Regions from separate parts of the Priestia sp. P1_B12_1 genome, predicted to be linked through region 1. Evidence: predicted binding sites of a transcription regulator. Region 1 holds the regulator's gene; the other holds the start of a gene.
The links. The regulator Rex, encoded in region 1, represses fermentation and respiration genes when NADH is low (regulators of the CRP and FNR family bind a similar motif). The targets are predictions, from matches to a motif close to TTGTGAAATATTTCACAA.

Region 1 (7,892 bases):
GATCAAGTAGTGAAAATTGAAGAGAAGTCTTTTACGACACCTTGGAGTTCAGAAGCGTTTCAAAATGAGTTAACCAATAATCAATTTTCAACTTACATTGTGATGGAAGAAGGAGAAAATATTATTGGGTATTGCGGAACGTGGATTGTTATTGACGAAGCACATGTAACTAACATTGCGCTATTGCCAGACTACCGAGGTAAGGGACTCGGTGAATTGCTGCTGCGCAACGTGATGGACGTGCTTCGAAAACTAGGTGCTACGTCAATGACATTAGAAGTTAGGGTATCTAATCATATTGCACAATCATTGTATCAAAAGCTAGGTTTTAAACCTGGAGGTATTCGTAAGAATTATTATTCTGATAACAATGAGGATGCATTAGTTATGTGGGTGAATTTATGAGTGAAAATCAATTAATTTTAGCATTAGAAACAAGCTGTGATGAGACAGCAGCAGCCGTGATTCGAAACGGTCATGAAATTGTAGCCAATGTGGTGGCCTCTCAAATAGAAAGTCATAAACGATTTGGCGGTGTCGTACCTGAGATTGCATCTCGTCATCATGTGGAACAAATTACGGTGGTAGTTGAAGAAACTTTAAATCAAGCGAACTTGACGTTTGCAGATATTGATGCAATAGCTGTAACGGAAGGACCAGGGCTTGTGGGAGCACTTCTTATTGGCGTAAATGCAGCCAAAGCGCTAGCATTTGCACATCAAAAGCCATTAATTGGTGTTCATCATATTGCAGGACATATTTATGCAAACCAGCTAATCAAAAAATTAGAATTCCCGCTTTTATCGTTAGTTGTATCTGGAGGGCATACGGAGCTTGTATACATGGAAAGTCACGGTCAGTTTAAAGTGATTGGTGAAACGAGAGATGATGCAGCAGGAGAAGCCTACGATAAAGTAGCCCGCACGTTAAACCTTCCATATCCAGGCGGACCACATATTGACCGCCTTGCACATGAAGGAGAGCCATTAATTGATTTACCGCGTGCTTGGCTAGAAGAAGGATCCTATGATTTTAGTTTCAGTGGGTTAAAATCAGCAGTTATTAACACTGTCCACAACGCGAAGCAAAAAGGTGAAGAAATTCTTCCACAAACGCTTGCTGCTAGCTTTCAAGCGAGTGTTATTGATGTGTTAGTAACTAAAACCGTTAAAGCTGCAAAGGAATATAACGTTAAGCAAGTGTTAGTAGCAGGAGGTGTTGCTGCTAATAAAGGACTTAGAGCAGCGCTAGAAGAGGCATTTGCACCATTATCAGACATTGAACTTATTATCCCGCCGCTATCTCTATGCACGGATAATGCTGCAATGATTGGAGCAGCAGCAAGTGTACGATTTGCTCAAGGAAAACGCTCAGATATGTCATTAAACGCAAACCCCGGTTTAGACTTGGAAGAGTAAGAGACGAATGAGATTTAGTTCTCATTCGTCTTTTTTTGTGGATAAAAATAATTTATCAACAATATTCAATAAATTTAGAATTAACTGTGGATAATTATGTGGAAAAGTCCGTGCACTCAGTACACGGACCTGTTATCAACAAGTTTTAATTATGAAAATCAGACAGATATCCACTATTTATTCACAGAGTGATAAAGCTTGTTCTAAAGCGCACGAACAAGTAAATAGGATGAATAAATACGAAAAAATATAGACTATTCTTCTAGAAGAAGCTGTAATTCTTCCCACTCTTCCATTAATGTGGATAACTGTGAAGCAATTTTTTCGTTTTCACCGTTTAATCTTGATACTTCTTCGTGGTTTTGATAAATTTCAGGGTCACAAAGAAGTTCTTCATTCTCCGCTTGTGCGGCTTCTAATTTGTTTACTTCAGTTTCAATTTCTTCAATGCGGCGCGTTCGCTGCCTCATCAATTTCTTTTGTTCTTTATCTTGTTTATAGGACTGTTTATCTACTTTTACCGTGCGTTCTTCGTTTGCTTTTATATTTTCTAATTCTTTGATTTCCTCTATTTCTGCTTTCTTTTCTACATAATAGTCATAATCTCCAAGAAATTCTTCTACCCCTTCAGGAGATAGCTCTGCTATTTTGTTTGCAATACGATTAATAAAATAACGGTCATGTGAAACAAATAATAGAGTCCCTGGGTAATCAATTAACGCATTCTCGAGTACTTGTTTACTATCTAAATCAAGATGGTTAGTAGGTTCATCTAAAATTAAGAAATTAGCTTTTTGAAGCATAAGCTTCGCAAGAGCCAAACGTGCTTTTTCACCACCGCTAAGCGTCGAAACGATTTTCAGTACATCATCACCTGAAAACAGAAAATTTCCAAGCGCTGTACGAATTTCTTTTTCAGGTTTGGATGGGTAGTCATCCCAAAGCTCATTTAAAACGGTTTTATTAGACGTTAAATTAGCTTGCTCTTGGTCGTAATAACCAACCATTACGTTTGAGCCAAAAGAAATGGTTCCAGTCTTGAAGCTTAGTTTATCCACAATACCTTTTAATAACGTAGATTTCCCAACTCCATTAGGGCCAACCAACGCAAGGCTTTCACCTTTTTTAATCCGAAGGTTTGCGTCTTGGACGACGTATTTGTTTTCATCATATCCGATAGACACGTTTTCGAGATTTAAGACTTCATTTCCGCTTTGACGCTCAATTTCAAACGAAAAACTAGCCGATTTTTCGCCGTCGTTAGGTCGATTTATTAACTCCATTCGATCGAGCTGCTTACGTCTGCTTTGCGCACGTTTTGTAGTCGATGCGCGGGCGATGTTTCGCTGAATAAAATCATTCAGTTTTGCGACTTCATCTTGCTGTTTTTCGTACTGACGCAACTCTTTTTCATATCGCTCTGCTTTTTGTACAAGGTATTTAGAGTAGTTGCCCGTGTACTTGACCGTTGTTTTTTGTGTGACTTCATACACTTGATTTACGACCTTATCAAGGAAGTAACGATCGTGTGAAACAATTAAAATAGCTCCTTCATACCCTTGCAGAAACTGTTCCAGCCATGCTAAAGTTTCAATATCTAAGTGGTTGGTAGGCTCATCCAGAATAAGCAAGTCTGGCTTTGTTAAAAGCAGTTTTGCAAGAGCCAAGCGCGTTTTTTGTCCACCGCTCAAGGAGGAAATAGGGGTGCTATAGTCAAAGTTTGAGAAACGGAAACCATGAAGAATAGATCGTGTATCCGCTTCATATTGATAGCCGCCTAAATCTTTGAACGTTACTTGAAGCTGATCGTACTCTTTGGTTAGTTTTTCGTATTGAACTGAATCATTAAAAATGTCTGGATCGCCCATCTTCGTTTCAAGCGTACGTAATTCTTTTTCCATCTTCTTTAACGGAGCAAAGACCGTCATCATTTCTTCCCATATGGAGAGTGTTGACTCAAGAACTGTATCTTGTCCCATATAATCAATGGAAACACCTTTAGGTTTAATAATTTCTCCGCTGTCATAAGAAAGCTGCTCAGCAATAATTTTTAATAAAGTTGATTTACCAGCACCGTTTCGTCCCACTAGGGCAATGCGGTCTTTTGATTGTACTTCTAACTTTATATTCGATAAAATGGGTTCTGCCCCATAGTATTTTGTAATACCGTTCAATTGTAGAATAATCATTTTTTCACCTCTAGTAGTATATCCATAGTGTATTTTAACATATTTTCAACTACAAGTTCTTCCTACAAGCGTTTGTAATTTGTAGAGAGACAAGGACAAATGATGAAGCGAATGTTTTGATTCATGAAATAAAATGATTTTACCTGCACATTTTATACAGGATACTATGTTAAAATAAGAGATAAGTGCATCTCTGAACTTATATATGATGGATGTAGAAAACCCGTCATGACTAACAAACGGATCCTTTGAAGAGCTAATTACTTCGTTCTAGCTACCGACTTTAAGTAGTGCTGGATAGACAAAAGGCGTCGGGGTGTGAAGCGGAGTATATATAAAACAAGAGAAAAGAGAGAGAATTGGAAGCGCTACCTCAAGGCGGTTGAGGCTTTGTGAAAGGTAATGCAATATGACTTGAAAATGTTAGTAATGACATACATGAACTGAGGGGGTACAACGTGAACACTGAACAATTAAAAATACCACAAGCAACGGCTAAACGATTGCCGCTTTATTATCGTTTTTTAAAAAACTTGCATGCTTCTGGTAAACAGCGTGTTTCGTCAGCGGAGTTAAGTGAGGCAGTGAAAGTTGATTCTGCTACTATTCGCCGGGATTTTTCTTACTTTGGAGCATTAGGGAAAAAGGGATACGGCTACAATGTGAATTATTTACTTACATTTTTCCGTAAAACGTTAGACCAAGATGAAGTAACGAAAGTAGCACTGATTGGCGTAGGGAATCTAGGAACGGCCTTTTTAAATTATAATTTTATTAAAAATAATAACACCAAAATTGAGTGCGCTTTTGATGTGATAGAAGATAAAGTCGGTACAAAAGTAGGCGACGTGCCCGTCTATCATCTTGACCAATTGGAAGATTATATGAGTGATGACATCTCAGTAGCGATTTTAACCGTTCCAGCCACTGTTGCTCAGCAAATTACCGATCGTTTAGTGAGTTGCGGAATTAAAGGAATTTTAAACTTTACTCCTGCACGCTTAAACGTACCGGATGAGATTCGACTGCATCATATTGATCTGGCTGTAGAATTACAGTCGCTCGTCTACTTTTTGAAAAATTATCCTGTTGAATAAGGCGGACTATGTTACGATTTCCTTAAGTCTAAATTAATAAGGAGAGTGGGAATATGGGGATTGGAGCAGGCAGTTGGATTATTATTGCGATTGTAGCACTGCTTATTTTTGGACCGAAACGGTTACCGGAGCTAGGAAGATCAGTCGGGCAAACGCTTAGAGAGTTTAAGCATGCCGCTAGCGGTGCCTCAGAAGATCGTGAAAAAGATAAACAGCGTCAAGTAGATGACAAAGAGTAAAAGGGTGATCATAGTATGACCGAACAAGAAATGTCAATATATGATCATATAGGAGAGCTGCGAAAGCGCATTTTAATTGTTTTATTTTTCTTTGTGATTGCCACAATTGGCGGCTTTTTTATAGCGGATAAGGTTATTGTCTATTTACAGCATGCTGATGAGGCAAAAAATTTAACGATGAATGCATTTAGGCTAACAGATCCAGTTAAGATTTATATGCAGTTTGCTGTTATTATCGGCTGTGTACTTGCAGCTCCTGTTGCACTGTATCAACTTTGGGCATTTATTAGTCCTGGTTTATATGAAAAAGAGCGTAAGGTAACGCTTGGATATATTCCTGTTTCCATTTTTCTCTTTATCGGCGGTGTCTCTTTTTCTTATTTTGTGTTGTTTCCATTTGTCGTCGATTTTATGACGCGCGTTTCTGATGAGCTGAATGTAAACCAAGTGATTGGCATTAATGAATACTTTTCTTTTTTAATGCAGCTCACACTGCCTTTTGGGCTGTTGTTTCAGCTTCCTGTTGTCGTCATGTTTTTGACGCGATTAGGAATTATCACGCCTATGTTTTTATCTCAAATTCGAAAGTATGCCTATTTCGTACTGCTAGTTATTGCCGCACTTATTACACCACCAGAATTGCTCTCGCACATGATGGTGACAGTGCCGCTCTTAATTTTGTATGAAATCAGCATCATTATTTCCCGCATTTCGTATCGCAAAGTGTTAAAGGCAAGGGCAGAGCAAGAAAGAGAAGATGTTAGTATGTAAAAAAACCACTGGAACAGTGGTTTTTTTATTTAGATGAATCATCTTGATTTTTATAGTGCTGCTGCAACTTTTTAATTTTATAGTGCAAGATAAAAATGCGAACCGCAAATCTGAAATCGAATGCGGCTACGAGTGCAAATAAGATCGTAGGGAAGTTCCACACGGTTTCCTGAGCATTTTGAATAGCCAGGTAGGTGAATAAAATCCCCATAATAATATAAATAAACCCTCGTGTTAAAGGGATATTCTTCATAAAAACATGCCTCCAAAAATAAACTGCATTTGTTCTGCTTGCTTTTGCATTTCTATAATTTTATCTGCAAAAATAGTTTGAGATAAAATAACGATTGTATTCATCAACACGTGAGCAATAATGGGTACAATAATTAGTCTTGTTCTTGCATAAAGGAATGCAAATACAAATCCCATGGCTGTATACACGAGCAAATGTTTAAAATCCCAGTGTACGGCAGCGAAAATAAGGGAACTAATAAATGCAGAGATAAAGAAATTATATCGTTTGTGAAGAGAACCGAAAATAATCTTTCGAAAAATAATCTCTTCTAGAATTGGTCCAATAACAGACGTAACGACAATGAGGAACGGCGTTGCTTTAACAAGATTAACAATATTTTGTGTGTTTTCAGATACTTGGGTAATGCCAAGAGCGTGCTCAATCATACCTGCTACAGCTTGACCAGCCATAGCCAGAAACACCCCAAGGACTGACCAGACCACAGTTACCGTTGATCCGGCATGTTCTATACGCATGGACATGTCACGGCGCAGCAGCAGTAAGACAATAAGTAAACCAAGGATAAAGCTAATGATGGTCCAATAAGTCAAAAGCATGACATTCGCTGTTCGAACTGGATATTGATCAAACACTCCTGTTAATTTTAACAGCGGTATACCAACAACTCCTGAAAACTGCATAAGGATGTAGGTGAGGATAACATACCAATAACGTTTTTCCAATCTTCTATACTCCTTTAAAAGGTTTTTATGTATATATGTCGAAGAAGTACTGTAAAGTTAGTAATTTCTTCTTGCTCGTATTGTAACATACATATTATTGAACAGAGAAAAGAATGCTTTATTTCTCAAAATCGTCGAAATCTAAGACTATTATATGTAGTTTTCGTAAATTTTAAATTTTTTTTGTTTAATACTTGCAAAAAAAACCCACTTTGTTTTAATATAATAATTGTGTTAGCACTCGTTGAGGTTGAGTGCTAATAAAAATGCAAACATATTATTTGAGGAGGTTGTTTCACTTGTTAAAGCCATTAGGTGATCGCGTAGTGATTGAACTTGTAAAATCTGAGGAAAAAACAGCAAGCGGTATCGTGTTACCGGACAGTGCAAAAGAAAAGCCACAAGAGGGTAAAATTGTTGCTGTTGGTACAGGCCGAGTATTAGAAAGCGGTGAGCGTGTAGCTTTAGAAGTAGCTGCGGGCGATCGTATCATCTTCTCAAAATATGCGGGTACTGAAGTGAAATACGAAGGTACTGAATACTTAATTTTACGCGAAAGCGATATTTTAGCTGTAATCGGCTAATTTTAATCACAAACTTATCATACGTAAAAAATAGATTATTAAGAACATCTTGAGGAGGTCAAAGAACATGGCAAAAGACATTAAATTTAGCGAAGAAGCACGTCGCGCAATGCTACGTGGTGTAGATACATTAGCAAATGCTGTAAAAGTAACGCTTGGACCAAAAGGTCGTAACGTTGTATTAGAAAAGAAATTCGGTTCACCGCTTATTACAAATGACGGTGTAACAATTGCAAAAGAAATCGAATTAGAAGACGCATTTGAAAATATGGGTGCTAAATTAGTAGCCGAAGTTGCTAGCAAAACAAACGACGTTGCTGGTGACGGTACAACTACTGCAACAGTTTTAGCGCAAGCAATGATCAGAGAAGGTCTTAAAAACGTAACGGCTGGTGCTAACCCAATGGGTATCCGTAAAGGTATGGAAAAAGCAGTAGCTGTAGCGGTTGAAGAACTAAAAGCAATCTCTAAACCAATTCAAGGTAAAGATTCAATTGCTCAAGTAGCGGCTATCTCAGCAGCTGACGAAGAAGTAGGTCAATTAATTGCTGAAGCAATGGAGCGCGTTGGTAACGACGGTGTTATCACACTTGAAGAATCAAAAGGTTTCACAACT
Region 2 (7,892 bases), on a different contig from region 1:
TACTACACAACGTTATGTAATTGTGTGTTCCCCTTACAACTTTCATTATAAAAGAAGAAAGCGCTTTTATCACCAGTTTTTCCCTTAATTATTTAAAAAATTAGAAAGTTCAAATTCCCTTTGAAAAACTATAAGACTTTTCGCATAATCTCTGCTATAATTTTTAAAAAAATTAGTACGCATTTAGGTGTTTTTAGTTAGGGAGATGAAAAGAGTGAACCATCGTCAAGAGTTACAAAATAGCAAGCGTATCGTAGTCAAAGTAGGGACATCTACGTTGACCTATGATAACGGAGATATTAACTTAGCACGCATTGAAAAACTAGCGCGTGTGTTATCTGATTTAATGAATGCAGGAAAAGAAGTTGTGCTTGTTACATCAGGTGCTGTTCAAGTAGGAGTAAAAAAACTAAAGTTAAAAGAAAAGCCAACTTCTATTCGAGAAAAACAAGCAGCAGCCTCTGTTGGGCAGTGTGAGCTTATGCATATCTATAGCAAATTCTTTGGTGAGTACAGCCACATCGTTGGTCAAGTACTGTTAACGAAGGATGTAATCGAAGATGAACATGTGCGCAATAACGTTGTAAACACGTTTGAAAAATTAATTGAAGATAAAGTGATTCCTATTGTGAATGAAAACGATACGGTTGCCATCGATGAGATTGAAAACATCGTGCGCTTCGGCGATAACGATAATTTATCTGCCATTGTTTCGGTTTTGATTCACGCAGACTTACTCGTTATTTTATCTGACATTGACGGTTTCTTTGATTCAGACCCCACAAAAAACCCTAACTCTAAGTTAATGAAAGTAATAGATGGCATTACACCGGAACTTGAAAATTTTGCTGGAGATAGTGGAACTGACGTTGGAACAGGCGGAATGGTCACAAAGCTTACCGCTGCTAAAACAGCTACAAGTGCAGGCGTGAGCTTAATCCTAGCAAATGGTAAAGAACCAAGTATTTTGCGAGATATTATTGAAGGCCAAGAAATTGGAACCTTATTCTTAAAACAAGCTGAAGGAGTAATGAAATGAGTGAATTGCAGCTTAAAGGAAAGCAGGCAAAAGAAGCCTCTTATTTCTTAGGAAATTTAACGAGCGAACAAAAACAGCAGGCACTTTATAAAATGGCGGCTGCTCTATTGAGTCAACAAGAGGCGATTTTAAAAGCAAATAAATTAGACGTAGAAAAAGCCGTTCAAAAAGGCACGTCAAAAGCGATGTTAGATCGCCTATCTTTAAATGAAGAGCGGATTCACGGAATGGCAGACGGCCTGCGCCAAGTAGCTGCGCTTGCAGATCCAGTCGGAGAAGTGCTGTCTATGACGAAGCGACCAAATGGTTTACAAATTGGGCAGCAGCGTGTACCTATTGGTGTCATAGGAATTATTTATGAAGCGCGTCCAAACGTTACGTGTGATGCAGCAGGCTTATGCTTAAAAGCAGGAAATGCAGTTATCTTGCGCGGAGGCAGCGAGGCGTTTTATTCGAATCAAGCGATTGTTTCTGTATTATCTCAAGCTGCGGCAAGTGCAGGGTTGCCTGAGCATAGCGTACAGCTTATTGAAGATACGTCGAGAGAAACAGCACTGGAGTTAATGAAGTTAAATGAATATATCGATGTATTAATTCCTCGAGGCGGTGCTGGTTTAATTGAAGCAGTGGTAAAAAATGCAACGGTTCCCGTTATTGAGACAGGAACTGGGAACTGCCACATTTATGTCGATGAAGAATATGACGGTGACATGGCGGCCAATATTATTATTAATGCAAAAACATCTCGTCCAGCGGTGTGTAACTCAGCCGAAAAGCTGATTATCCATAAACGAGCGGCTCATGAATTTTTGCCGATTATTGTTCAAGCGCTACGAGAGAAAGATGTAGAAGTACGCGGTGATGAACGTGCGGTAACAATCGTTCCAGATCTTGTTCCCGCAGGGGATGAGGATTGGAAAAAAGAGTATATGGATTTTATCATGGCGGTTAAAATCGTAGATGATATCGATGAAGCGATTTCTCATATTAATGTTCATAGTTCACATCACTCTGAAGCGATTGTAACAACAAATTATGCTCATGCTCAGCGTTTTTTACAGCGCATTAATTCAGCCGCTGTTTATGTGAATGCTTCAACGAGATTTACGGACGGAGAAGAGTTTGGTTTCGGGGCAGAAATCGGAATTAGTACACAAAAGCTTCATGCGCGTGGACCGATGGGATTAAAGGAATTAACAACGCTAAAATATATTATTTACGGAGATGGACAAATTCGATAAAAAGAAGAGGCTGGGACGAAAGTATTTTAGACAAAGTAAAAACGAACCACTGATCAAAATTTTTAATCAGTGGTTCGTTTTTTTGTTGGGGTGAACATAGTTTTCCTCTGTTTAAATTCTTCTAGTAGTTGATTGGAGGGCGAGACCAAGAATCCTGGGGGAAAAGCGGAACAGATGAGACCCCGCAGGAGCGCAAGCGACGAGGAGGCTCAGCGGCCGCCCGCGAAAAGCGAAGTCTTGCACGGAAATCAACTACGGTGTCATAAGCCGTTTAGCTCATGAATCCCATTTGTTCGTCTTTAGATGGGATTCATTTAGTATATCCTAAACTCGTCCCTTCATTTTCATTGAATCAGGTTCACTATTTCAATTTGAAAAACGTTATACGTAAAACGTTTTCATAAAAGATGTTTTTATGTTAAATTAAAAATTGTAAATAATCAAACTATTTTTTAACTTTTATATGAATTATGTACGTTTTGTTATCAACCAATAGGGAAGAAAAAATAGGGGGAAGAGAAATATGGCGTTTATGCAATGTGATTTTTTTTCAGAAGTATTGCAAATAAGTACTTCAATGAACGTTTTGATACCGCAGCAAACAAAATCTCAAATTGGTTTACAAACCAATACAAGAAGTGAGAAACACCCTACGCTCTATTTATTACACGGTCTTTCTGATGATCATACGATATGGATGAGAAGAACTTCGATTGAACGCTACGCATCAGAATTAGGACTTGCAGTTGTAATGCCAAATGTAGATCGTAGCTTTTATAGAGATATGGCTTATGGAAAGAAGTATTGGACGTTTGTAACAGAAGAACTTCCTCAATTGGCTAGATCATTCTTTCCGTTATCGGAAAAAAGAGAAGATAATTTTGTAGCTGGTCTTTCTATGGGAGGGTACGGCGCTTTAAAATGGGCGTTTCGCAAACCATATCAATTTTCTGCAGCTGCCAGTTTATCAGGAGTGATGGACGTTGAAGGGCTTGGAGGGCGAGGAGAAGTTCAGTTCTTAGATTATCCTTTGATTTTTGGCATGCCGCCTGTTATTAGACCTGAGGATGATCTTTTCTGGCTGCTTGGAAATCGCCGGCGCTATGGAGAAGTGACTCCGCGTATTTATCAATGCTGTGGAACAGAAGATTTTTTATATCAGGAAAATAAACGTTTTTCCGAGCGATGTAAGCAAGAGCCTATTTGTTTTACATATGAAGAAGGAAAAGGAAGTCACGACTGGGCATATTGGGATCAAAAAATTCAAGATGTGTTAAAGTGGCTGTTTAGTGAAAAGTAGGGAAGGTAGGTTTCGGTGGTTACGACTTCTAGTAGTATAATAAAGAAAAATGTTTACTTGGTCGATAGACTAAAAGGAAATAGGAGTCGGTACGAATGGGGAGAAAAAAAGTCACGATTACAGAAGTAGCGAAAGAAGCGGGTGTTTCATTAGCTACGGTATCAAGAATCTTCAATAATAAAGACGGTAAAATTAAAATCAGTGAAAAAACCAAACAAAAAGTACTAAAAGCAGCAGCTCATTTAGGGTATCAGACGAATCCATTTGCGGCAGCTCTGCGGGCCCAAAAAACAGGGATTATCGGGATATTAATTAGAGATTTAAAAGATCCGTTTTTAATTGAACTATTAAAAAAGGTACAGCAACAAGTCCAAAGTCGAGGGATGGATGTTCTTATTGGACATACGGATTACCAAGAAACAACGGCTGAGCGTCAATTAAATGTTATGATGAACCATTGGTTTGATGGAGTCATTTTATTAGATTATGTAGCCGCTCAGAATCCTTTTGTAGACGTATTAAAAGAATATCAAACGCCCTACGTTTCTCTTACAGGAGACGGTTCTTCTGCACTTTGGCCGATTGTACATGTAGATGATGCGGTGGGAATACAATTAGCTGTTGCTCACTTAACGGACCTTGGTCATAAGAATATCGGGTTCGTTGGAAAAGCTGTAAGCGGAGTCGAGCACCGTCTGTCTCTTTTTCATCAGTATGTACCGTCAGCAAACGCAAAGTTTGTAAAAGAAGATATGAATAACTCAGATGAACTATATCAGTTTATAAATGAGCTAGCTCATCATCCAGAGCCCCCAACTGCGCTTATTTGTGCTACGGATTACATTGCTCTGAAAGTGATACACTGTGCGTGGCAAAACGGGCTTCACGTTCCAGCAGATTTGTCTGTTATAGGGTTTGATGATATTACAGAAGCTAGTGAAGCGCATCCTCCGCTAACAACCATCCGTCAACCGATGGAGAAAATGGCTGAAAAAGCAGTAAACCTCTTACTTCAGCAAATTCAGAATCAGCAAGAAATAGATCAAGTACAGTATAAAATGGCACCTGTATTAGTAGAGCGTGAGACCACAAAACGTATGAATTGATAAGGAATGTATATACTATTCCTGAAAGTGTGAGACAAAAAGTCCACACTTTTTTGCATTAACCATTGCGTCTACTTCCCTCTTTCTTATACACTGTATGCTGTAGGGGAAAAAACCAAGCTTTAATATGTTTGGAGCGATTTGATGACACAACAAAAATTAGATAAATATGAAATTATGGACGTTAGCTTACTAGCAGGTAAAATTATGTTAGAAAGCGGAGCAGAAACGTATCGAGTAGAAGACACAATGATGCGGATTGCAGCGTCTTACGGTATAAAAAAATCCCACAGCTATGTGACGCCAACAGGGATTATGTTTTCACTTGAAACGAAAGAACCGACGAAAACGAAGTTAATTCGTATTTCCGAACGAACGACAGATTTAAAAAAAGTAACCATGGTAAATAGCGTCTCAAGAACAATCAGTCAAGGAAACATTTCCTTGGAGGAAGCGTATGAAATGCTACAAGAAATTGAAGCAACCAACGTAGCTTTTCCACTATGGGTTCAACTTGCAGCTGCATCCATTTCTAGCGGATGCTTTTTAATCATGTTTCAAGGTTTATGGACGGACTTTATTCCAGCTATGTTTTCAGGAGGTCTCGGATTTTTAACCGTGGTGTATTTCCACCGTCTTATTCCGATTCGCTTTTTTGCTGAGTTTACCGCTTCGTTAGTTATTGGACTTTTATCAGCTCTTTTAGTCGCTTCAGGACTAGGCACGCAAATTGATAAAATTATTATTGGGTCCGTTATGCCACTCGTTCCTGGCTTATCCATTACCAATGCAGTGCGAGATTTAATGGCGGGACATTTACTGTCTGGATTATCAAAAGGAGCGGAAGCGTTTCTGACGGCATTCGCTATCGGTGCAGGTATTGCCATTGTATTTACGCTTCTATAGAAGGGAGGCATCATATGCATATCGTAGAGCAGATAATTACAAGTTTTATTGCTTCAGCAGCATTTGGGATCATCTTTAATGTTCCACGTGAATCATTATTAAAAAGTGGCTTTGTCGGAATGATTGGCTGGCTCATTTACTATTTGCTAACGTTCTATGGCGTAGATGAAATTCCAAGCACAGTTGCATCGGCCTTCTTTATTGCTATTATTAGTCAAATTTACGCAAAAATTTATCGAACGCCGATTATTATTTTTACCGTAGCAGGTATTATTCCGCTAGTTCCGGGAGGAACAGCATACGATGCCATGCGTAACTTTGTAGAAAATAACTATAATGAAGCGATTAGTCTTGCAGCAAAAGCCTTTATGATTTCAGGTTCAATTGCCATTGGTATTGTGTTTTCTGAAGTCATCAACCAAATCATTCGTCAGTCTAAATTAAATGCCAAAGCAAAATATCGACCGTAGAGAAGCAAGCTCAAATCAGAGCGTGCTTTTTTTATGAGAAAAATAAAGAGATCCTTCACTTTTTTGTCACAAGAAAGTCACGTTTTAGTCTAAAAACGTTCAAAAAATGTACGTGCATAGCTAAAAAAATAGACTATACTATGTAAATAGAAAGAGAGATATTACATATGTATGTGAAACATTGAGCATATCTCTCGAATTATTATGCTCAATGTTTCACAATGTAAGTAAAAGATGCTCAGAAATGAGCAAAGTATCTATGGAAATGATGAATGTTCTTATATATGAAAGGAGAAAGAAGATGGATACAGTTATACTATCACGTATTCAATTTGCATCAACGACGCTGTTTCATTTTATCTTTGTACCGCTATCTATCGGTCTTGTCTTTTTAGTAGCGATCATGGAAACGATGTACGTAGTAAAAAAAGATGAACAGTATAAAAAGATGGCAAAGTTTTGGGGGCACTTATTCCTGATTAACTTTGCTGTCGGAGTCGTAACAGGTATTTTACAAGAATTTCAGTTTGGCATGAACTGGTCAGAGTACTCAAGGTTTGTAGGAGATGTATTCGGTGCGCCGCTTGCTATTGAAGCACTGCTCGCGTTTTTTATGGAGTCCACTTTCCTTGGACTGTGGATTTTCGGGTGGGATCGTTTGCCTAAATGGCTGCACTGTCTATGTATTTGGCTTGTTAGTCTAGGTACTATTTTTTCGGCGTTCTTTATTTTAACGGCTAATTCTTTTATGCAGCATCCGGTTGGAATGGAGCTAAATAATGGCCGTTTAGAAATGAATGACTTCTTTAAATTGTTAACAAACGGTCAGCTGTGGGTTGAATTCCCTCATACCATTTTAGGTTCGTTTGCAACAGGCGCCTTTTTTATCACGGGTGTCAGTGCTATTATGCTCTTGAAGAAAAAACATTTGGCTTTTGCCAAAAAATCATTTCAAGTTGCCATTATTGTAGGGTTAGTTTCAGGTGTAGGAATTGCGTTATCTGGTCATGAACAGGCTGGATACTTAGTTAAAACACAGCCCATGAAAATGGCCGCAAGTGAAGGATTATGGGAAAACAGCGGAAGTCCAGGCGCTTGGACGGTAACAGCAAATATTCACCCCGATGAAAAGAAAAATACGGGAGAAATCAAAATACCTTATTTATTAAGCTTCTTATCATACGGGAAATTTTCAGGTTCCGTTCCTGGGATGAACGAGCTGCAGGAGCAGTATACGGCGAAATATGGAGCAGGAAATTATATTCCACCCGTTCGGACAACATTTTGGAGTTTCCGCATTATGGCTGGTCTAGGTGGCGTATTATGTGCATTAGGCATTTGGGGCACGTACTTGCTTTCTCGTAAAAAACTTCAGGAGAGCAAACTATTTTTACGTATTATGACGATTGCCATTGCCTTTCCGTTCCTTGGAAGCTCAGCAGGTTGGATTATGACAGAGATTGGTCGTCAGCCTTGGGTTGTATTTGGCTATATGAAAACGGAAGATGCCGTGTCTCCTGGTGTAACAGCAGGTGAATTGCTGTTTTCTATTATCTCGTTTTCATTCTTTTATTTAATTTTAGCTGTGATTATGGTGTTCTTGTTTGTTAAAGAAATTAAAAAAGGTCCAGATCACGATCACGAAGCACATACAAAAGTAGTATCAACTGATCCGTTTACCAAGGAGGGATACAATGTTTTCTCTTAATGAATTCTGGTATTTACTAGTATCCATTCTGTTTGTTGGTTTTATCTTTTTAGAAGGCTTTGATTTTGGGATTGGAATGGTGTCTCGTTTTTTAGGAAGAAACGACTTAGAGCGACGAGTTT

Region 2: AC1D0Y_RS17470 (cytochrome ubiquinol oxidase subunit I) is a predicted target of Rex. The motif match lies at 6,267-6,284, and genes of this name have one in related genera.

Annotation. Positions count from the first base shown of each region.
Region 1 is NZ_JBFTZR010000032.1:4,714-12,605, forward strand. Features, by position in the region: gene rimI (ribosomal protein S18-alanine N-acetyltransferase) at 1-405, shown strand, start outside; gene tsaD (tRNA (adenosine(37)-N6)-threonylcarbamoyltransferase complex transferase subunit TsaD) at 402-1,418, shown strand; gene abc-f (ribosomal protection-like ABC-F family protein) at 1,673-3,607, opposite strand; gene AC1D0Y_RS28580 (redox-sensing transcriptional repressor Rex) at 4,066-4,704, shown strand; gene tatA (twin-arginine translocase TatA/TatE family subunit) at 4,758-4,943, shown strand; gene tatC (twin-arginine translocase subunit TatC) at 4,959-5,714, shown strand; gene AC1D0Y_RS28595 (YdiK family protein) at 5,740-5,967, opposite strand; gene AC1D0Y_RS28600 (CPBP family intramembrane glutamic endopeptidase) at 5,964-6,692, opposite strand; gene groES (co-chaperone GroES) at 6,992-7,276, shown strand; gene groL (chaperonin GroEL) at 7,344-7,892, shown strand, end outside.
Region 2 is NZ_JBFTZR010000005.1:59,471-67,362, forward strand. Features, by position in the region: gene proB (glutamate 5-kinase) at 206-1,039, shown strand; gene AC1D0Y_RS17440 (glutamate-5-semialdehyde dehydrogenase) at 1,036-2,280, shown strand; gene AC1D0Y_RS17445 (hypothetical protein) at 2,409-2,546, shown strand; gene AC1D0Y_RS17450 (alpha/beta hydrolase) at 2,804-3,580, shown strand; gene AC1D0Y_RS17455 (LacI family DNA-binding transcriptional regulator) at 3,676-4,686, shown strand; gene AC1D0Y_RS17460 (threonine/serine exporter family protein) at 4,831-5,592, shown strand; gene AC1D0Y_RS17465 (threonine/serine exporter family protein) at 5,607-6,062, shown strand; gene AC1D0Y_RS17470 (cytochrome ubiquinol oxidase subunit I) at 6,364-7,770, shown strand; gene cydB (cytochrome d ubiquinol oxidase subunit II) at 7,757-7,892, shown strand, end outside.